Regions from separate parts of the Bradyrhizobium sp. P3_C3 genome, predicted to be linked through region 1. Evidence: predicted binding sites of a transcription regulator. Region 1 holds the regulator's gene; each other region holds the start of a gene.

What was found. The regulator LexA, encoded in region 1, represses DNA repair genes until DNA is damaged. The targets are predictions, from matches to a motif close to TGTTCNNNNTGTGTTCNG.
Region 2: ruvC (crossover junction endodeoxyribonuclease RuvC) is a predicted target of LexA. The motif match lies at 2,901-2,918, and genes of this name have one in related genera.
Region 3: AC1DW2_RS24385 (DUF3072 domain-containing protein) is a predicted target of LexA. The motif match lies at 4,074-4,091, and genes of this name have one in related genera.

What each region holds. Positions count from the first base shown of each region.
Region 1 covers NZ_JBFUGY010000011.1:13,643-20,722, reverse strand. Annotated here, with positions in the region: gene AC1DW2_RS14440 (alpha-hydroxy acid oxidase) at 1-320, shown strand, start outside; gene AC1DW2_RS14435 (HAD family hydrolase) at 334-960, shown strand; gene AC1DW2_RS14430 (hypothetical protein) at 1,158-1,310, shown strand; gene AC1DW2_RS14425 (molybdopterin molybdotransferase MoeA) at 1,542-2,753, shown strand; gene lexA (transcriptional repressor LexA) at 2,930-3,631, shown strand; gene AC1DW2_RS14415 (hypothetical protein) at 3,839-4,069, shown strand; gene AC1DW2_RS14410 (hypothetical protein) at 4,260-4,694, shown strand; gene AC1DW2_RS14405 (GAF domain-containing protein) at 4,919-5,860, shown strand; gene AC1DW2_RS14400 (ComEC/Rec2 family competence protein) at 5,870-7,080, opposite strand, start outside.
Region 2 covers NZ_JBFUGY010000048.1:21,752-28,831, forward strand. Annotated here, with positions in the region: gene AC1DW2_RS36615 (methyl-accepting chemotaxis protein) at 14-1,762, opposite strand; gene AC1DW2_RS36620 (YebC/PmpR family DNA-binding transcriptional regulator) at 1,966-2,712, shown strand; gene ruvC (crossover junction endodeoxyribonuclease RuvC) at 2,949-3,476, shown strand; gene ruvA (Holliday junction branch migration protein RuvA) at 3,619-4,236, shown strand; gene AC1DW2_RS36635 (hypothetical protein) at 4,233-4,763, shown strand; gene ruvB (Holliday junction branch migration DNA helicase RuvB) at 4,760-5,812, shown strand; gene AC1DW2_RS36645 (metallophosphoesterase) at 5,963-6,877, shown strand.
Region 3 covers NZ_JBFUGY010000022.1:110,164-117,243, reverse strand. Annotated here, with positions in the region: gene AC1DW2_RS24420 (HAMP domain-containing protein) at 1-941, shown strand, start outside; gene AC1DW2_RS24415 (sensor histidine kinase) at 956-2,446, shown strand; gene AC1DW2_RS24410 (hypothetical protein) at 2,535-2,756, opposite strand; gene AC1DW2_RS24405 (hypothetical protein) at 2,897-3,154, shown strand; gene AC1DW2_RS24400 (hypothetical protein) at 3,251-3,496, shown strand; gene AC1DW2_RS24395 (hypothetical protein) at 3,588-3,785, opposite strand; gene AC1DW2_RS24390 (hypothetical protein) at 3,791-4,012, opposite strand; gene AC1DW2_RS24385 (DUF3072 domain-containing protein) at 4,128-4,322, shown strand; gene AC1DW2_RS24380 (DUF6496 domain-containing protein) at 4,392-4,691, shown strand; gene AC1DW2_RS24375 (hypothetical protein) at 4,704-5,066, opposite strand; gene AC1DW2_RS24370 (Do family serine endopeptidase) at 5,338-6,873, opposite strand; gene AC1DW2_RS24365 (universal stress protein) at 7,068-7,080, shown strand, end outside.

The sequences.
Region 1 (7,080 bases):
ACGCCGTGAAGGGACGCGCCAAGATCATGGTCGACGGCGGCTTCTGCCGCGGCACCGACATCGTGAAGGCGATCGCGGCGGGCGCGGACATGGTCGGCATCGGCCGGCTGCAATGCTGGGCATTGGCCGCGGCCGGCGAGGCCGGCGTGAGGCGAACGCTGGAGCTGCTCGAGGACGAGGTGCTGCGCTGCCTCGGCCTCTTGGGCGCCACCTCGTTCGCCGAGGTCGACAAGTCCTGCCTGCACCAGGCGACCGCAACGAATGCGCCGAGCGTGTTCAGCGCGTTCCCGCTGTTCGACCACGACCCCTATCGATATTGAGTGAAAGGATGCAATGAGCTCGCTCTCTCCCGGCAGCGCGGACGCGCTCCTGTTCGATCTCGGGCGCGTCGTGCTCGACATCGATTTCTCCAAGGCGATCGCCTGCTGGGCGGGACATGCCGGCTGCAAGCCGGAAGCCATCGTCGCGCGCTATGTGCGGGACAGCGAAGCCTACCGGCTGCACGAGGTCGGCAAGATCAGCGACGAGGCCTATTTTGACTCGCTGCGTGTCGCGCTCGGGATCGGCATCTCGGACGCGCAGTTCCTGGAGGGCTGGAACGCAATCTTCGCCGGCGAGATGCCCGATATCGCCGAGCTGCTGCCGCGCGCGGCGAAGCAGTTGCCGCTCTACGCCTTCTCCAACACCAACCGGCCGCATGTGGACCACTTCTCGAAGGAATATGCCGGCCTGCTCGGCCATTTCCGCGAGCTGTATCTGTCGTCCAGCATCGGCCTGCGCAAACCGGACCTGGAGGCCTTCGACCATGTCGTGGCCGCGATCGGCGTGCCGGCGAACCGCATCGTGTTCTTCGACGATCTTGCCGAGAACATCGAAGGAGCGCGGTCGCGCGGCCTGACCACGGTCCACGTGACCTCGCCCCGCGACGTCGGGAACGCCCTCAAGGCGCTCGGAATCTGATCTCTGGCCGGCAAGCCGACGGGCCGCGAATGGAACTATTCTGCCCGGGGGCAAGGAACCAAAACCCTTTGTGCATTTTTATACAGAGTTCCCGGAACGATTGCCCCTCTCAGGACTCATGAGTCCGTTGGGAATTCTACATCGGGCTTATCATCGTGTTAGGCAAAACCTACCTTACCAAGCAGGCCTCTCTGCTGATGAAATTCGCCAGAACCACCTCGGATTCTGACCTTTCCGCAAAACTGATCAGCAAGGCCGCCGACCTGAAATCCCAGGCCGACCCGCTGCCTGACAAGGATCAGGGCCCCGCAGCGCCGGACGTCAGTCCGTACAAGCAGCCGGGGGGCTGACCGATGCTGGCCGTGGCTCTCGTCTTTCTCGTCCTCGCCATGGCCATCCTCGTACCGGTCTGTCTCGCCTTCTGGATCATGCCGGGGCGGACTTGATGCTCACCCTTCATCGCAGAGCGGATGACGCAGGATAAATCATCCTGCGCGGCCACTGTTTTGCCTCTGCGCCTGCACTCGGCTAGAACTCTCGCCGCCGATTTGCCCGAACGGGCCCAGCAGGAGTTTTCACCCGTGGCCCTGATGCCGGTTTCCGACGCGCTCGCCGCGGTGCTGGCGGGCGCAGAGCCGTTGCCTGAAGAGATGATCGCGCTCGACGCAGCCTTCCACCGCGTGCTCGCGCGCGATGTCGCGGCGCGGCGCACGCAGCCGCCGCAGGCGATGTCGGCAATGGACGGCTATGCGGTGCGCGCGGTCGATGCGGCGAAGATCGACTCCCAGCTCACCCTGATCGGCGAGGTCGCGGCGGGCCGCCCGTTTGCGGGATCGATCGGCGCCGGCGAGGCCGTGCGTATCTTCACCGGCGGTGTCGTTCCCGATGACGCTGATGCGGTCGTGATCCAGGAGGACACGATCGCGGACGGCAAGCGCATCACCATCAAGGAAGCCGCCGTAACGGGGCGGCACATCCGCCCCGCCGGCGTCGACTTCTCGGAAGGCGACGTGCTGCTGCGCAAAGGGGCCCGGCTCACCGATCGCGACCTCGCGCTCGCCGCCGGCATGAATTACCCGCAACTGCCAGTCCGGCGACGCCCGAAGGTCGCGATCCTCGCCACCGGCGACGAGCTGGTGATGCCGGGTACGACGCCGGGCCACGGCCAGATCGTCTATTCCAACGGCTACGCCCTGCACGCGCTCGCCCGCAGCGAGGGCGCCGATACCATCGACCTCGGCGTTGCCGCCGATACGCTGGAGGCCACCACGGCCGGCATCGGCCGCGCGCGGGAGAGCGGCGCGGACATCCTGATCACGACCGGCGGCGCCTCTGTCGGCGACCACGATCTGGTCCAGCAGGCGCTGAGGGACGAAGGTATCTCGATGGCGTTCTGGAAGATCGCGATGCGGCCGGGCAAGCCGATGATGCACGGGCGGCTCGGCGCGATGCGCGTGATCGGCCTGCCCGGCAATCCCGTGTCATCCTACGTTTGCGGCTTCCTGTTCATGGTGCCGTTGATTCGCGCGCTTTCGGGCCGTTCGATGATTCATCACCGCCGCGAACGCGCGGTGCTCGGCCGCGATGTCGGCGCCAATGACCAGCGCGAGGATTACCTGCGCGCATGCCTCGAGCTGCGCGACGACGGCACACTCCTCGCCCTTCCGGTCAATCACCAGGATTCCTCGCTGCTTGCGAATCTCGCTGCGGCACAGGCACTTCTCGTGCGCGCGCCATTCGCGTCGAAGGCCGAAGCCGGCACGCCTTGCGAGGTCTTGCGGCTGCCCGTCTGAGCGCTTCGTTCGCGTGCGTTCCGCGAACTTTGTCGCGTTCACGGTAAATTAAGCAGTTGCGGAACATGTATCGAACATATAGTGTCCGTTCATGATTTGTTTCGAGAATGTAGCGGCTTACTGCTGAATTCAGCGTCTCGGAATCGAACGACATCAACCGGGGGATTTTGGTCGAGATGTTAACGCGCAAACAATACGAGCTCCTGCGGTTCATCAGCGAACGGCTGAAGGAAAGCGGCGTGCCGCCCTCCTTCGATGAGATGAAGGACGCGCTCGACCTGCGCTCGAAATCGGGCATCCATCGCCTGATCACCGCGCTCGAGGAGCGCGGCTTCATCCGGCGCTTGCCCAACCGCGCCCGCGCCATCGAGGTGATCAAGCTGCCCGAGCTTCAGGCCGCCGCCGGCAGCCGCCGCGGCTTCACGCCGAGCGTCATCGAAGGCAATCTCGGCAAGGTCCGCACGACGTCCAGCCCGCCGGCGGACGAGGGCGAGCGCCCCGTCGCGGTGCCCGTGATGGGCCGCATTGCGGCCGGCACGCCGATCGAGGCCTTGCAGACCCGCAGCCACACCATCAGCGTACCGCCTGACATGCTCGGCTCGGGCGAACATTACGCGCTCGAAGTGCGCGGCGATTCCATGGTCGAGGCCGGCATCCTCGACGGCGACATGGCGCTGATCCAGCGCAACGAGAGCGCCGATACCGGCGATATCGTGGTGGCGCTGATCGACGACGAGGAAGCAACCCTGAAGCGCTTCCGCCGCCGCGGCGCCTCGATCGCGCTCGAGCCCGCTAATGCGGCCTATGAGGTCCGCATTCTGCCGCCCAACCGGGTGAAGATCCAGGGCAAGCTGATCGGGCTGTACCGGAAGTATTGATACCGGACGTGCCGGTATCGGTTATTGGGCGCCCCGCGCGCTTTCGATCGGCATCGCCGATCCGAGATTGGAGCGGACGATTGTCCGCTTCCGCTGGATAGTCTTTCTGGTTTCGCGCAGATTATCCGGCCCCTCCTCCAGCGGTAAATCCTCGGCACGCMGCACGAAGCAGCCCTGCTTCGCGGCCTTCAGGTTCGAGGAGAAGTCATGCGCCGGATCGTTCTGAGCACAATTGCTGTGGCGCTGATCGCAGCATCAGCGTCGCAAGCCTTGGACGTACAAGCCTTGGCCGTGCAAGCCTTGGCCGCGCAATCGCGGCCCCATGTCCGCAAGGACACCGCCGTGAGCGAGCAAGTCCGCAAGGCCAGCGGCACCATCGACCGACCGTCGCGGCCGGGCTGGCAATATTCCGGCTGGTCGGCGCCTGCGGGGCGCTGACACGCGCCTGCAATGCAAAGGGGCGGGCTTTGTTCCTGGTGGATTCGGGAAAGTTAATGTGATTGCGGCCTGCGGCGGCGAGCCGTAGATTTGCCTACAACCCGGCAGAACGTTTGGTATTTCCACTCTGATAGAGGCCTGCGCCTCGATTAAGAGACGTGGGTCGCTATCCCTGCATGAGGAGCACCCGATGTGTGACTACAGCCTGCATGCCGTCGCGTCGCGTCCCGCCGAAGTCGGCGAGACGATCGTCACGACAACCTTCCGCGGCACCTCGACGCGCGGCTTTGCCTCCGCGGCCGATCCGACCGTCGCGGTCTGCCTGCTCCCGGGGACGGAGCTCGCCTTCGCCGACAACGTCCGCTACGACAATCGCTGGATCTGGACGCGCACCGTCAATTCGCGCGTCGGCAAGTTCGGCAAGATCGATCCGCACATTCCCGATCGCCATCATGATGCGATCGAATTCCCCGACGGCAAATCCGTGCTGGTGACGCAGCTGGTCGAAGGCCAGCGTGCGACCGTGCTGCAGCTACCGGTGACCCAGCCGCTCGGCGAGCGCGAGCACAAGCCGCAGACCATCACCGACAGCCGGACAACCATCACCCGCCTGCCGATCGGCTGATGCAGCCATTCCCGGCCGGCAGGTCGGGCCAGGATTGAAAATCGCCATCGCCGGCCGAGGCCGGCGAGATGGTGTCGTTTGTGTCCCGCGAAACTCCATCGGGCGGACCAAGCCGTGGCGTCTCCCACCGCACGAAGTTTGCGCTGTCCTGCCTGAATTTTGAACGTCCGTTCCGCAGCCAAATGGCCGATGCTTGGTGCGGCTTGAGACGGCGGGCACGTTCGATGAAGACCTTCATTCGCGTCGTTGAACTCTGGGTGCCTGACCGCACGCGCATGCGGCTGGAATTCGGCGGCGGCCTCTACGGCGAAGGGTTGTCCGCGTTTAGGGACGTGAGCGAGGATCTGCACTTCGGATATGACGAGGGGCTTCCCGGCAAGGCCTGGGCCGGCGGCCACCCCGTGATCCTCACCAGATTCACCGATTCCTATTTCAAGCGGACCGATCAGGCCATCGCCGCCGGGCTGACCTGCGGCGTGGCGGTGCCGGTGTTTTCAGGCGAATTCCTGCAAGCCGTCATGGTGCTGTTCTGCGGCGACGACGAGGCCCATGTCGGCGCGATCGAGCTCTGGCACAACGATGCCGAAACCTCCCACGAGATGGGGCTCGTCGACGGCTATTACGGCACCGCCGACATGTTCGAATTCAACTCCCGCCACACCAGATTTCCGCGTGGCTTCGGCCTGCCCGGCCGCATCTGGAAAGCCGGCCTGCCGCTGGTCATCAAGGATCTGCACGATGCCAGGAGTTTTCTGCGCTGGGAGGACGCCGCCAAGGTCGGAATCAATCTCGGCGTCGGCGTTCCCTACCGGGCCGGCACCGATCAGACCTGGGTGCTGACATTTCTCTCCGCGCAGGCGACCCCGATTGCGCGACGCTTCGAGATCTGGGTCCCGGACGAGGCCCGTTCGGCGCTGGTCTTCCGCGCCGGCGATTGCAGCGCGCAGACCGACCTCGCCGCGCTCTATGCGACGAAATCCATCGCCAAAGGCGAAGGCAGCATCGGCGGGGCCTGGGCCACCGGCATGCCCGCACTCAACGACGATCTCGCGCGTGACGGCTCGGTCGCGGCCTTGCAGGCCAGCGCCTCTGGACTGAGCCAGATGGTCGTCCTGCCGGTGATCGGCAACGCCAGGCTCGACGCCGTGCTGGCCTGGTATCTGTAACCCATCCGCTCAATCCTCGGCCTGTAGGTCGGCTTCCGATGGCGTCGCGTCGCGGTTGCGGGGAGCCGCCGCCTGCGGCGCAAGGCTCGCGCCGAAATCCGCCTCACCGGCGGCCGCCGGCGACCACGGACGATCTGCCCCCCTTGCCTTCGCCGCCTGAACCGCAAAGCCGTCGCCGCTTCGCGTCAGTGCCAGCGCGCCCTGCCTTGCGAGACGCTGACGGTCGACAACCATCGCTGCGCAATCCGGCGGCGCCGGCCGCGCCGTCACCACCAGCGCGGCACGGCTGCAATCGTCAGCCAGTGAATCGATGCGCAAGGCCAGCGCGACCAGGCGCCCGTCGGCGAGCGGCGTCACGCAGCCGGCCTCGTCGCACGACACGCCGGCAGCCAGTGACGCACTCCCGGCATCGCGCGGATCGGCGTCGGCCGCGAGCCATTCCTTCAGAAGAAAACTATCCTTGCTCGACCTGATCAGATGCAGGTGCCCATCCCTGCCCCGCACCGCGACACTCTGGCCGTCACCGGCGATCAGGACATCGGGCTGCCGCGCGCACAGTCCCCAGAGGATCGCGGCCAACAACACCACCGCGCCGGCCCAGCGCAACGGCGTGCGCAACAAGCCCATCACGATGATCCCCAAGCTTGCCGCGATCAGCGGTGCGATGCCGAAAGCCGAGATGCGGCCGACCGCGCCCGGCAAAGCGGCCACCCAGCGCGACACCGCAACCATCCAGTCGATGCCGATCCCCATCAGCCACCAGAACGGACCATCGAGTCCGAACGGCGCTGCAATCAAGCCCAACAGGCCCGCGGGCATCACCAGGGCCGAGACCACCGGCATCGCCCCGAGGTTGGCGAGCACGCCGAACGGCGTCACGCGGTGAAAATGGAAGGCGGCATAGGGCGTGGTCGCGAGCCCCGCGATCAGCGAGGCCAGGAACAGCATCGCGATCTCGCGCCCGCCCCACATTGCAATCCGCGCGGTCGCGGAATGATCTGGCGACGCAAACAGGTTCGGCATGCCGATCTGCACCAGTGCCACCAGTCCGAGCGTCGCGGCGAAGGACATTTGAAAACTCGGATGCACAAGTGCTTCCGGTGCGACCGCGAGCACGATCAGCGCGGCCACCGCCAGCGTGCGGAAGGTGATGGCACGGCGATCGACCATGACCGCGATCAGCACCACCGCCGTCATGAAGAACGATCTTTGCGTCGCGA
Region 2 (7,080 bases), on a different contig from region 1:
GCCTGAGCGTGCACTACAGCTTGTAAGCCGTGCGGAATCCGCCCCAGTGCCGGCCCTGGACGCGGATCGGGACGTCGATCTCGCGCATCATCACGGTGTTGCCGTTGCCCATGTCGCGGGCATAGCTCTGGACCAGGTACGAGCGCAGGTTGCGCGCGGCGGCGAGCCCTGCCGGATCGTTGAAGATCCGCCGGTTGCGGCTGTTGGCAGTGTTCCAGGCGGTGTCGCCCGGCCGCTGCGGATGCGAATAGATCTTGTTGTGCACCGGCAGGAAGCCGTTGCGGTCGACCATGGCGCAGAATGCCATGCGCGGTTCCTTGGCGAGAAAGGCTTCCTGGAACGGCGGCAGCGTGCGGTCGGCCCAGTCCAGATATTTCGTGCGGTATTGCTGCGGATTGGTGCCGGCGATTTCCGCATAATCGGTGTCGAAGAGGTCGTCGATCTTGACCTCGCCGCGTGCAACCGCCTGCTCGAAAATCCGGGTCACCGCCGTGCCGGCTTCCATGGCGCGGGTGACGAACTCGGTGTTCTCCTCGTGGATCGACCAGAGCCTGTCTTCGATCTTCTCGCTGAGATCGGCGTTGGGGCTGACGAACTGCGCGCGGGCGCCGGTCTTGGACTGCTCGATCACGCGCAGGCGGCAGGCGCCGACGCCTTCGAGGGTGCCGTCGACGACGGCCTGCGTGGCAAGCTTCGCCGCCTCCGCGCCGCCGATCAGCACGCCGTCCATCGCGATCTCGTAGACCTGCAACACGCCGCGCGCGGCTTCGAACTTGAGATGGCAGGGCAGCCGCTCGGTCTTGCGGCGGTCGTCGTGCTCGCTCTGGCGCAGCAGCACGGCACAGCGCGATTTCAGCTTGCGCGCGAAGGTGGTGACGGCCTTGCCGGCGCTGGCGACGTTCTCGCCGTGGGTCTCGGCCGCCTTGGTCGCGGCATCGATCTCGGCCGCGCTCTCGCCGACCGAGATGACGAACTGCGACGCGCTGGCCGCGTTGCCGGAGACCTCGCTGGTGGTGGCATTCTGCTCGGCCACTGCGCCGTTGACGGTATCGAACACCGGGCGGATCGCCTCGATCGCCTGCGCGATGCGATGCACGGCGTCGGCCGAGCCGGCGGCGTCGCGCTGAAGCGCGTCGATCTTCCTGGTGATCTCCTCCGTCGCGCCCTGGGTCTGCACCGCGAGCGCCTTCACTTCGGTGGCGACGACCGCAAAGCCCTTGCCGGCCGCACCCGCACGCGCGGCCTCGATGGTCGAGTTGAGCGCGAGCAGCGTCGTCTGCCGCGCGATCTGCGCGATCAGATTGACGACATTGCCGATGGCGGCGGAGGATTCGCGCAGGCGGTCGACATTGGCGCGGGCTTCCTGCGCCGCGGCGCTGGCTTCGTCGGCGAGCTTGCCGGCCTCGCGCACCTGCGCGCCGATGCCTTGCGCGGACTGGGTGAACTTGTCGGCGGCATGGGCGAAGGTCGAGGCGTTCGACTGCGCGGCATTGGTCCGACCGGTGAGGGCGTCGGTGCGCTCGCGAATGTCCGCGAGCGTTGCCGCGGTCGCCTCCGCGCCGCCGGCCACCGAATTGGCGGCGCGCTCGAGCTGGCGGATCATGGCGCCGAGCTCGAGTTCCAGCAGTTCCAGGATTTCCCTGGCGGAATCGCCCTCGGCCGACAGGGCGGGCGCGGGATCGGCCGGCGACGGCGCGGCCTGTGGGGGTGCCACGGGCGTGGACAAGTCGGGCAGACGCTTCCGAAACAATGCGAACGCCATCAGGTCACTCTTGTCGGGGAACGGGCGGTTGCTATTTTCGCAAGCCGGAATGAAATCAGGGTTAACGGTGCCTGACTCCTAGGCACGGGACACTACGGTATTACCTTAAAGTCGTAGAGCCTCTTTCATTCCGGTGGGTTGGCGGCCTATAAGGCCGCGCTTCCCACGCTCACCTTTGGCGCACGATTCCTTACGAGACACGCATGGCCGGACATTCCCAATTCAAGAACATCATGCACCGCAAGGGGCGGCAGGATGCCCAGAAGTCGAAGCTGTTCGGCAAGCTGGCGCGGGAAATCACCGTCGCGGCCAAGCTGGGCACCCCCGACCCCAACATGAACCCGCGCCTGCGTGCCGCCATCATCGCGGCGCGCCAGGAGAACATGCCGAAGGACAATATCGAGCGCGCCGTCAAGAAGGCGCTCGGCAATGAGGGCGAGAACTATGACGAGATCCGCTACGAGGGTTACGGCCCCGGCGGCGTCGCCGTCATCGTCGAGGCGCTGACCGACAACCGCAACCGCGCCGCCTCCGACATCCGCTCCTTCTTCACCAAGTCGGGCGGCAATCTCGGCGAAACCGGCTCGGTCTCCTTCATGTTCGACCGCACCGGCATCATCGAATACGACCGCAGCGTCGCCTCCGACGACGCGGTGCTGGATGCCGCGATCGAGGCCGGCGCCGACGACGTGGTATCGGGCGAAGGTGGACACGAGATCTACGCCTCGACCGAAGGCTATCGCGACGTCGCCAAGGCGCTGGAAGCCAAGTTCGGCGAGCCGCGCAAGGCCGCTCTGATCTGGAAGCCGCAGAATACGGTCGCGGTCGACGACGAGACCGGCGAGAAGCTTTTGAAGCTGATGGACCTGCTCAACGAGCACGACGACGTCCAGCACGTCTACGCCAATTTCGAGGTGTCGGACGCGCTGATGGCGAAGATTGGCGGCTGAGGTCGCCACCAGCCCCGGATTCCGCTGTCGTCGCCCGGCTTGACCGGGCGACCCAGTATTCCAGAGACGTCTGAGGGAAACGGAGAAGCCGCGGCGTACTGGATACCCCGCTTTCGCGGGGTATGACGTCGGAGGGTGCTGCGGGCAGCGCGGCGATCTCCGACGAGCCCCACTTCCCCTGTTACTTCCGTTCTGTTTCTGTTTCCCCCACCGCAGCCAGCCGCTATCACTGGCCCATGACTGCGCTCCCGATTCGTGGCCCCGTTCGCATCATCGGCATCGACCCCGGCCTGCGCCGCACCGGCTGGGGCGTGATCGAGGCCGAGGGCAATCGTTTGATCTACGTCGCCTGCGGCTCGGTGGAACCACCGGACGATCTGCCGCTGGCGAGCCGGCTGCTCGCGATCCATGAGGGGCTTGCCGCCGTCCTGTCCGGTCACAAGCCGATGGAAGCCGCGGTCGAGCAGACCTTTGTGAACAAGGACGGCGTCGCGACGCTGAAGCTCGGCCAGGCCCGCGGCGTCGCCATGCTGGCGCCCGCGATGTTCGGCATTACCGTCGCCGAATACGCGCCGAACCAGGTCAAGAAGACGGTGGTCGGCGCCGGCCACGCCGACAAGCACCAGATCGCGATGATGCTGAAGATCTTGCTGCCGAAAGCCGAGCCGCCGTCAGCGGACGCCGCCGACGCGCTCGCCATCGCGATCACCCACGCCCATCACCGCCAGAGCACGGCGCTCAGGCTGAAGGTGGTGGGGATATGATCGATCGTCATGCATCGCCGGCGTCATGCCCGGGCTTGTCCCGGGCATCCACGTTCTTTCTCGTCGATGTCAAAGGCGTGGATGGCCGGGTCAAGCCCGGCCATGACGAGAGAGAAGTGCCTGCCGTAGCTGAGGTCCCGAGATGATCGGCAAGCTCAAGGGCCTGATCGATTCCTACGGCGAGGATTATGTGCTCCTCGACGTCGGCGGGGTCGGCTATCAGGTGCATTGCTCGGCCCGCACGCTGCAGCATCTGCCCTCGCCCGGCGAGGCCGCGGTGCTGTCGATCGAGACTTATGTCCGCGAGGACCAGATAAAGCTGTTCGGTTTCCGCACCGATCAGGAGCGCGAATGGTTTCGCCTGCTCCAGACCGTGCAGGGCGTCGGCGCCAAGGTCGCGCTCGCCGTGCTCGGCACGCTGGCGCCTTCCGATCTCGCCAACGCGATCGCGCTGCGCGACAAGGCCGCGGTGGCACGCACGCCGGGCGTCGGCCCCAAGGTTGCCGAGCGCATCGTTACCGAGCTGAAGGACAAGGCGCCAGCCTTCGCCAATGTCGATCCCGCCGTCGTCCATCTCGCCGGCGCCGTCGACGACCAGCGCGCGCCGCGCCCGGTGGCGGACGCGATCTCTGCGCTGGTCAATCTCGGCTACGGCCAGCCGCAGGCGGCTGCGGCCATCGCGTCGGCATCGCGCAGCGCGGGCGAGAGCGCCGAGACCGCGCAACTCATCCGGCTAGGCCTGAAGGAGCTGTCGAAGTGAGCGCGGCCCACGCCAATCCCGTCGCCGCCCTGCTTCGTCGCCTTTCGCGCGTGGCCGGTATCGTCGTGATTTTCTCCATTGTCGGGCCGCTGACGACCGCCGCGTTGGTTGCTGTGACGGTAACGGCGCTCGGCGCCGCGGTGCTGCAGATGTTTCTCGTGTTCCTCGAACTGGAAGCACTGCGTGCTCTGGTTTCGATCGCGGTCGTGCTGTTGGCCATCGTCACGATTCTCGCCTCGTTCCTTCCTGCAGTCGTCGCCGGCCTGATATTTGCGTTGGCGGCGGTCTACGCCGATCTCAACATGATCTGGATGGCGTGGCTCGCCGCGGCCGTGGGCGCGGCCGGCTTCGTCATGGTTGGCATGTTCGTCGTGCCCTCCGAAACCTCGGCGGTGATCGTGCCGAGTGTCCGTTCCGCGCCCGAGGCGCTGAAGCTTTCGGCGATGCTCGCCGTCGTCGCCGTCATTCCGGCCAGCCTGTGCTGGTGGCTCGCGAAACCGCTGCATCGTGTTATCCTGCCCGCATGACCACTCCCCCACGCATCGTCACGCCCGAGCGCCGCTCCGATGACGTCGGCGACACCGCGCTACGCCCGCAGTCGCTGTCCGATTTCGTCGGCCAGCAGCAGGCGCGCAAGAACCTCTCGATCTTCATCGAGGCGGCACGCAAGCGCGGCGAGGCGCTCGATCACGTGCTGTTCGTAGGCCCGCCCGGCCTCGGCAAGACCACGCTGGCGCAGATCGTCGCCAAGGAGCTCGGCGTCGGCTTTCGCGCGACCTCGGGTCCGGTGATCGCCAAGGCCGGCGATCTCGCCGCGCTCCTCACCAACCTCGAAGAGCGCGACGTGCTCTTCATCGACGAGATCCATCGGCTCAGCCCGGCGGTGGAAGAGGTGCTCTATCCCGCGATGGAGGACTTTCAGCTCGACCTGATCATCGGCGAGGGCCCGGCGGCACGCTCGGTGAAGATCGAGCTGTCGAAATTCACGCTCGTCGGCGCCACCACGCGCGCCGGCCTCCTCACCAATCCCTTGCGCGATCGCTTCGGCATCCCGGTCCGCCTCAACTTCTATACGATCGAAGAGCTGGAAAGCATCGTCACCCGCGGCGCGCGCGTGCTCAATGTCGGCATGAGCGCCGACGGTGCCAACGAGATCGCGCGCCGCGCCCGCGGCACGCCGCGCATCGCCGGCCGCCTGCTGCGGCGCGTGCGCGATTTCGCCTCCGCCGCCGATGCCGCCTCGATCGACCGCAAGATCGCCGATCATGCGCTGAGCGCGCTCGAGGTCGACGCCGCGGGCCTCGACGCCATGGACCGCCGCTACCTCACGACCATCGCGCAGAACTATGGTGGCGGCCCGGTTGGCGTCGAGACGATGGCCGCCGCCTTGTCCGAGCCGCGCGATGCGATCGAGGACATCATCGAGCCTTATCTCATTCAGTGCGGCTATCTCCAGCGCACTCCGCGCGGCCGTCTGCTCACCTCGCACGCCTTCCGCCATCTCGGCATCGCCGAGCCCTCGCGCGATGCCGCGGCACAGTTCGGCCTGTTCGGCTCGGACGAGAGCGACGACTAATTGCGGTGATGTAAGGTGCGTCGGTTGTCATGAACTTCCGGTAACCTTTGTGCAAACGGTCTGCACGCAAATGCAGGCCGTCTGCACGAGCGGACCCCAATTCCGCTCCAATCGGACCGCATCACAAAGCTGCATCACCATCGGGCTTCCATGATCACGCGTCGTCATCTCATTCGATCCATCGGCGGCCTGTCCGCGCTAAGCGTCTCGACCGCGGCCTATGGCGTCGGCATTGAGCCGCTGCGGCTCCGCGTCACCCGTTATCACCCGACCCCGCGGCAATGGCCGGCGGATTTTCCGCTCAAGATCGCCATCGTCAACGACATTCATGCCTGCGATCCCTGGATGTCGCTGGAGCGGATCGAGGGCATCGTCGATCGCACCAATGCGCTCAACGCCGATGTCATCGTGTTGCTCGGCGACTATGTTGGGGGTGTTCACCAGGTCACGCGCATCATTCCGTCGAGCGAATGGGCCAAGGTGCTCGCGGGCCTCAAGGCACCGCTCGGCGTCCATGCCGTCATGGGCAATCACGACTATTGGGTGGACAGGGCCGTGCAGCAGGCCGGGCACGGGCCGACAGCCGCCCATCGCGCGCTGGAGGCGGCCGGCATTCCCGTCTACGAGAACGACGTCGTGCGTCTCACCAAGGACGGACGCTCCTTCTGGCTCGCGGGCCTCGGCGACCAGCTCGCCTACTATCCCGCGAAGCGCTATGGCCGCGTGCATCGGCTTGGCGCCGACGATCTCGCGGGCACGCTGGCGAAGGTCACCGACGATGCGCCGGTTATCCTGCTCGCGCATGAGCCAAATATCGCGCCGCTCGTACCCGCGCGCGTCGCGCTGCAACTGTCCGGCCATACCCATGGCGGCCAGGTCCGCCTGTTCGGCTGGTCGCCGGCTGTTTCGCCTCAGCACGGCGTGCAGCTCGCCTATGGTCACTTCCGGCTGAAATGCGACGTCATCGTCTCCGGCGGCCTCGGCTGCAGCATCATGCCGGTCCGCGTCGGCGTGCCGCCTGAAATCGTCGAAGTGACGCTGGGAAGGACGCCGGCCGTGGCATAACCTGCGCTTGCGCGGCCGGCTGTTTTTGCGCAAAACGGGTCGGTTGCAAAAAGCGAAGAGGCTCGCGACGTGACAGCCCATCTCGACGGCGAGATCCGCGACGGCCGCCATCACATGCAGGTCCGCGTCTACTACGAGGACACGGATTTCCCGTGCTTGCCTTTATAGTAATAGCGAAAGCCGGGTGGTTTCCCTGGGGCGCT
Region 3 (7,080 bases), on a different contig from region 1:
TGCAGATCATCACGCTCGACGAGGACCGGCAACATGCGCTGGCCCGCGGCGCCTTCTCCTTCGTCAACAAGCCGACCACGACCGAGGGCGTCTCAGCCGCGCTGACGCAGATCAAGGAATATGCACGGCCGCGGCGCAAGCGGCTCCTGATCGTCGAGGACAACGAGGCCGAGCAGCTCTCGATCCGCGAGCTGCTGCATCACGACGACATCGAGATCGTGACGACGGATACCGGCGCCGGCGCGCTCTCGACGCTGCGCGAGGCGCCCTGCGATTGCGTGGTGCTCGACCTGCGGCTGCCCGACATGAGCGGCTTCGAGGTGCTGGACCAGATCCGCAACGACGAGAGCCTGTCGAACGTTCCGGTGGTGGTCTTCACCGGCCGCGAGCTCTCGGCGGAGGAAGATGCGGAACTCCACACCATGGCGCGCAGCATCGTGGTCAAGGGCGTGGAATCGCCGGAGCGCCTGCTCGACGAGACCGCCTTGTTCCTGCATCGCGTGATCACGGAACTGCCGGTCGAGAAGCAGCGCATGCTGGAGAAGCTGAACAGTTCCGACGAAGACCTGATCGGCAAGACCGCCCTGCTCGTCGACGACGACGCCCGCAACATCTTCGCGCTGTCGAGCGTCCTGGAACGGCGGGGCATGAAGGTGCTGACGGCCACGACCGGCCGCGAGGCGGTGACGCTGGTCGAATCCAATCCGGAGATCGCCATCGTGCTGATGGACATCATGATGCCGCAGATGGATGGCTATCAGACCATCGGCGTCATTCGCGAAAATCCGGCCTTCGCCCGCCTTCCGATCATCGCGCTGACAGCCAAGGCGATGAAGGGCGACCGTGAGAAATGCCTGGAAGCAGGCGCGTCCGACTACCTCGCCAAACCCGTCAACACCGATCAATTGCTGCTTGCAATCCGCATGTGGCTGCACCGCTGAGTTTGGATCCGCGAATGGACCACGAAAAGGTCAACATCCTCCTCGTCGACGACCAGCCGGCCAAGCTGCTCGCCTACGAGGTGATCCTGAAGGAACTCGGCGAGAACCTCGTGATCGCATCATCGGGCCGCGAGGCGCTGGAGGTGCTGCTCAAGACCGAGATTGCGGTGATCCTGGTCGACGTCTGCATGCCCGAGCTCGACGGCTTCGAGCTCGCCGCGATGATCCGGGAGCATCCGCGCTTCCAGAAGACCGCGATGATCTTCATCTCGGCGATCCAGGTGAGCGACATCGACCGCTTGCGCGGCTACGAGATGGGCGCGGTCGATTACGTGCCGGTGCCGGTCGTGCCGGAGGTGCTGCGCGCCAAGATCAAGGTGTTTGCCGAGCTCTACCGCAAGACGCGCGAGCTCGAACGGCTGAACCAGGAGCTCGAAGACCGCGTTCGCGCACGCACGGCCGAGCTGGAGAATTCCACCGCGAAGCTGCGCGAGAGCGAAGAGCGGCGCAGCATGGCGATCGCCGCCGGCAAGATGGGATCGTGGGACTGGGACTGGGTCAACGGCGACTGGATGTGGGACGAAGGCCAGTACCGCATCTTCGGCGTGACGCCGGAGACCTTCAATGTCACCTCGGCCAACATCCAGGCGCTGCTGCACCCTGATGACGTCGACCAGTTCGGCCAGGCGATTGCCGCGTTCAATACCGGCGCGCACGCCTATGAAGGAGAGTTTCGCGTCAGCCGGCCCGATGGCGATGTGCGCTGGTGCGTCGGCACCGCGGCCGCGACGGTGGACCAGGGCGGCCGCGTGGTGCGCGTGAGCGGCGTCACCGTGGACATCACCGAACGCAAACGCGCGGAAGAGAGACAAAACCTGCTGGCCCGCGAGGTGGATCATCGCGCCAAGAACGCGCTGGCGCTGGCGCAATCGATCGTGCGCCTCACCCGCGCCGACGAGGTCAAGGCTTACGTCAACGCCGTCGAGGGGCGCATCAACGCGCTGGCGCGTGTGCACACGATCCTGTCCCTGTCGAGCTGGCAGGGTGCCGAACTCTCGAGGCTGATCGACGAGGAGCTCGCGCCCTACTCGCTCGGCGGCCAGATCAAGCTGGCCGGTCCGGAAGTTCAGCTGGCGCCGGCAACAGCGCAGACGCTGGCGCTGGCGTTGCATGAGCTTTTCACCAACTCGGCGAAATATGGCGCGCTCTCGACGCGGTCGGGGCGGCTCGCGATCGGCTGGCAAGTCGAGGACGACCACCTCACACTGACCTGGGACGAAACCGGCGGCCCGCTGGTGAGGACGCCGAAATCCCGTGGCTTCGGCACGCGGAGCCTGCTTGCCAGTGTGGAATCGCAACTCGGCGGACAGGCGGAGTTCAACTGGCGTCCCGAAGGCCTGCTGTGCCGCCTCGAGGTGCCGCTGACGCGGAAGACCGTAGCGCCGTCGGCCGCGAGCAAGTTCGACGCGGCTCCGTCCGAACCCCTTCAGCGGGCCTCAGGCTAGAGCGTTTGCGAGCGACGTGGGCTCCGGTTCGCGCGCAAAGACAGGAATCTGGAGCTTCGGCCCTGATTCAGTCAGAACCGATCATGCTCTAGCGCGTCGCGGCAACCCTCATGCGCTGCATTGCCTGCGGTTCGTCAGCGACACGTCCTTCCAGCCAGGCTTCCGTTTGCGAAAGCTCGCGCAGCGCCCGCGCGTAACGGCGGGCTGCGCTCCGCTCGGCGCCGCGCGGCAGCTTGCGCGCCTTGCGCAGCATGTCCGCTGCCGCGTTGCGATAGGCCAGCGAGCGATAGAGAAAGACGACCTTACCCATATCGAATGTTCCCGTGTTGATGGCATTCATCCTCGCAAGACCGCCATGAACGTCGGATGAAGCGGGGAATGACAAAATCGTCATGAGAATGGAACCCGCAATCGTCGCATGCGTTTTATGCCACACCGCGAGGCGGTTCCATGCGCGGGAAAAAGTCGCCGAGCCTCATCTCTCCGACCGGCGTCATCAAGCTGATGACGCATGCGATGATGGGCGCAGCCCTCGGCCTTGTCTTCGGTCTCGCCCTCGTCCTGTTCAATCCGGCCGTCGCAAATTTGCTGAGCCACGGCGGACATTCGGCCGCCATGGTCTTCATCATCACACTGGTGACGACGTTTGCGATCGGCGCGACGCTCACGGGCCTCGTGTTCATCCTCGCCGAAGACAAGGAATTTTGAAGCGCGCGTGACGCGCACCGAGCGCTTTCGTTCGGAACTCCTGCAGCAAATGGCGGTTGGCTGCCTGCGTCAATTTAACTCAGGGAGTTCCCGCGCATGAAAACCACCAAGCTCGCTCTTACCGTGATGTTGGCAACTGGCCTCGCCGCCACTCCGTTCGCCGTGCAGGCCAAGTCGCATAAGGCCAAGCATGGATCCGCGATGTCCTCGTCGCAGACCACGGGCGCCAACACCAAGTCCTCCAAGGGCGCTGATCCCTCCGGTCAAGGTGGTTCTGGCCCCGGCTCCGACCAAGGCGGCACCATGACGAACAACAAGGGCGGCATGAGCAACACCAAGTGAGCTCCGGCCGACCATCAAGGGCCTCGCGGCGACGCGGGGCCTTTCGCTTTGGAGCTGGAGCTGGATTCGGAATCCTTTCAGCGTCAGATCGCTAGAGCTGCCGTCCCGCAGCATTCGCCTTCACGAGATGCTCGAGCTGTGCACGTTTGCGTGCGATCAGAAGCTGCGCTGCGGCATCGTCGAGACCCTCGCGCTGCAATTGCCGGATGGCGGAGCCGAGTTCGAGAATTTCGGCGCGCAGTTTTAGAATCCGGTACGTGTCCGGGCTTCCTCCACCGCACGCTCCCAAAATTCTCAGCGGCGCGCGATCACGCGCAGCGGACTACCGGATGTCGTTGCAGGACGAAGGCGGACCCGCTCGCGGACGTCAGGCAGGACATCGCCGCCACCGGCCGCCTTCCATTCGCCGATCAGCAGGTTAATTTTCCGGCGCAGATCCATCTGCGCCAGGGCCTTTTCTTTGCAGTCGCGGTCGCGATCGACGAGGTCGCGCACAGCCACCTCAATGTCGGCCATTTCGAGCCTCAAGGCGCTGATTTTGCGTCGAATTTCATTAATTCTGTTGTCCATGGCTTGTTAGAACAAAATAAGAACATATAGTCAAGTCACGATTTGAGAACGGAGAGGCCAGATGCAGGTTCAGGGTAAATACGACGCCAGGGTTTTCCTCACGGAGCAGATGACGCGAGCGCAGGGGCTGAGGCTGAAGCGTCTGAGCGAGGAGGCCTATCAGCCCACTCAATACGATCGGGCTCTGTCCTCGACTGAGGCTGCGCGCCGCATTCGAGCGCTGGAAGACGAGATCGAGTTGGCGAACTCCTTCTGAGGGGCCCGCCGCGCATTTGGAACGTTGGGTCAGTGATGCGGTTCTTTCCCGGGCCAAGGGAGAGAGTTGATGGCACGCAAGGCAAAGAAACGCCGCTACTCACGCAGCGCCAGCAGTGATGTCGAGCGCGAGATGCGCCGTTATAAGAAGGGCACCGCGAAAAGCGGCCCCGGCGGTCGTGGCGGACGCGTGAAGAGTCGCAAGCAGGCGATCGCGATCGGCCTGTCGGAAGCGCGCGCGAAGGGCAAGAAGGTCCCGAAGAAGGCGTCGAAGCGAAAGACCTCCAAGAAGAAGACGGCCAAGAAGACAGCCAGGAAGACGACCAAGACAACGAAGAAGACCTCGAAGCGCAAATCCAGCAAGCGGTAACGCCCACCCGCGTCAGATCATGCTGCCCGGCATGAAGCAGCGGATCGAAATCCCGAACGCAGTCTTCACCGGCCACACCATGGTGTGGCCAGCCCGGTTTGGCTCGGTGATGACGGCCTCATCAGGCACGTCCACCCACTGCCCGTCGAGCCGCACGCGATAGTGCCCATCGTGCGATTCCCAATCAGGGTCGGATACAGCAAAGCCATCTGCATCCGAGCAGCAGGGCCCGAGATGGCTGCGCAAGCTGTCGAACCAGGGTTTCAGCGGCGAGTTGGCGTAGCGGCCATCGTCGCGCCCCAGGGCGCTTCCGGTCGTCAGGACAAGCGGCGCCACAAGCAGCGCACACCTCAGCGAGAGCTTCAATCGATCCATGTCGGCACCGATCAAATGCGAACCACCGGTTCCACAAGAAGGCCGGGCGTTCGAAGTTCCACTCCTGCAATTCGCCTGGGCGTCTTCATTGACGCCAAAGCCCAACACGTGATTCCGAACTGTGACGAGCGAACGCGGCTTTTTCGGACGAACCCGTCATCAACGCTGCCGTTAACGAGAATGTTATCGGCACCTGTGGGAATCTTCCAGACGCGCACGAAAAAGGCGGCCCCCAGGCCGCCTTTTGAGTCTACCGCCGGAAGCGCGAGGCTTAGGCCAGCGGCACCGCGACGAACCGCGTCGCTTCCTGGCTCTTCACCTGCAACAGCACGCTGTTCTTGCCGGATGATTTGGCCTGCGCCAGCTCGGAGCGGACGTCACCGACATTGGCAACGGCCTTGCCACCGACATTGAGAATGACGTCGCCGGTCTGGATGCCGCGCTGCGCGGCGGGTCCCTGCGGATCGACCTCGGTCACGACCACGCCCTTTTGGCCCGCGCCCTGGACGTCGCCGGCCGGCGCCAGGCTGAGACCGAGGCGCGGCGTGCCGGTGTTCGGCTGCGCCTTGCCCTCGCCGGCCTTGGCCTGCCGCTCGTTCGGCAACTCGCCGAGGGCGAGTGTCACCGTCTTGCTCGCGCCTTTGTGGAAGACGTCGAGCTTCACGGACGTGCCCGGCGCCAGGGTGGCAATGGTGCGGGCGAGATCGCGGGAGTCCTTGATCGCGGTACCGTTGACGGCGGTGATGACGTCGCCCGCCTCGATGCCGGCCTTCGCCGCGGGGCTGCCGTCCTGCGGATTGTCCACGATCGCGCCGCGCGCCTCCTTGAGGCCGAGGCTGTCGGCGATCTCGGCGCTCACCGGCTGCACCTGCACGCCGAGCCAGCCGCGGGTGACCGAGCCCTTGTCCTTCAGCTGCGCGACGACCAGCTTCGCGGTCGAAGCCGGAATGTCGAAGCCGATACCGACCGAACCGCCGGAGGGTGAGAAGATCGCGGTGTTCACGCCGATCACATTGCCGTTCATGTCGAAGGCCGGACCGCCGGAATTGCCCTTGTTGATCGGCGCGTCGATCTGGATGAAGTCGTCATAGGGACCGTTGCCGATGTCGCGACCGTTGGCCGAGACGATGCCGGCGGTGACGGTGCCGCCGAGGCCGAAGGGATTGCCGACCGCGACCACCCAGTCACCGATCCGCGGCTTCTGGTCGGAGAATTTAACGAACGGGAAGTCCCTCTTGCCATCGACCTTGATCAGCGCGAGATCGGTCTTCGGATCGGTGCCGACCACCTTCGCGGTGTAGCTCGTGCCGTCGTCCATGGTCACCTGCACCGACTCAGCGTGATCGACGACGTGGTTGTTGGTCACGGCATAGCCGTCGGCGGAGATGAAGAAGCCGGAACCCTCGCCCGTGATCATCTGGTGGCGCTGGCGCGGCATGCCGTTCATGCCACCCGGGCCGCGGAAGCCGAACTGCCGCGAAAACTGGTCGAACGGCGAATCCTCGTCCGAATCCATCCGGTTCTGTTGCAGCATCGCGCTCTTGTCATTGTCCTGGTCGATCTTGACCCGCACCGAGATGACGGCGGGTTTGACCTTGCTGACGAGATCGCCGAAGCCCGGCGGCGTCGCGGCGGCTTCCGCCGCCTGGGCCGGCCCGATGAAGGAATTCAGACCGAACTGCGAAGAGGCGGGAGAGGAAGCGAGCACGGCCACGCCAAGCGCGGCCACGGTGCCCAGCAGCGCAAGCCGGCGCGGCTTCAAGATCTTGCGGGACGTGGTGGTGTCGGAATTGACGCGATCGTTCATGTCGAAATGTCCATGTTGGGTAAGTCGCCTTGCACCCAACATGGACATCGTCACCTTACGGCGTCCCGTCCGTCCGATTAAATCTTGGCAAAGGTGCCGCGAAAATCAGGGCTGCACATTTGACGCAGCTCAACACAGGCCACGTGCGCCGTGATAGACTGCGGCCACTGGATGATGTCCATCGGAGGCACGCCATGTACAAAGACA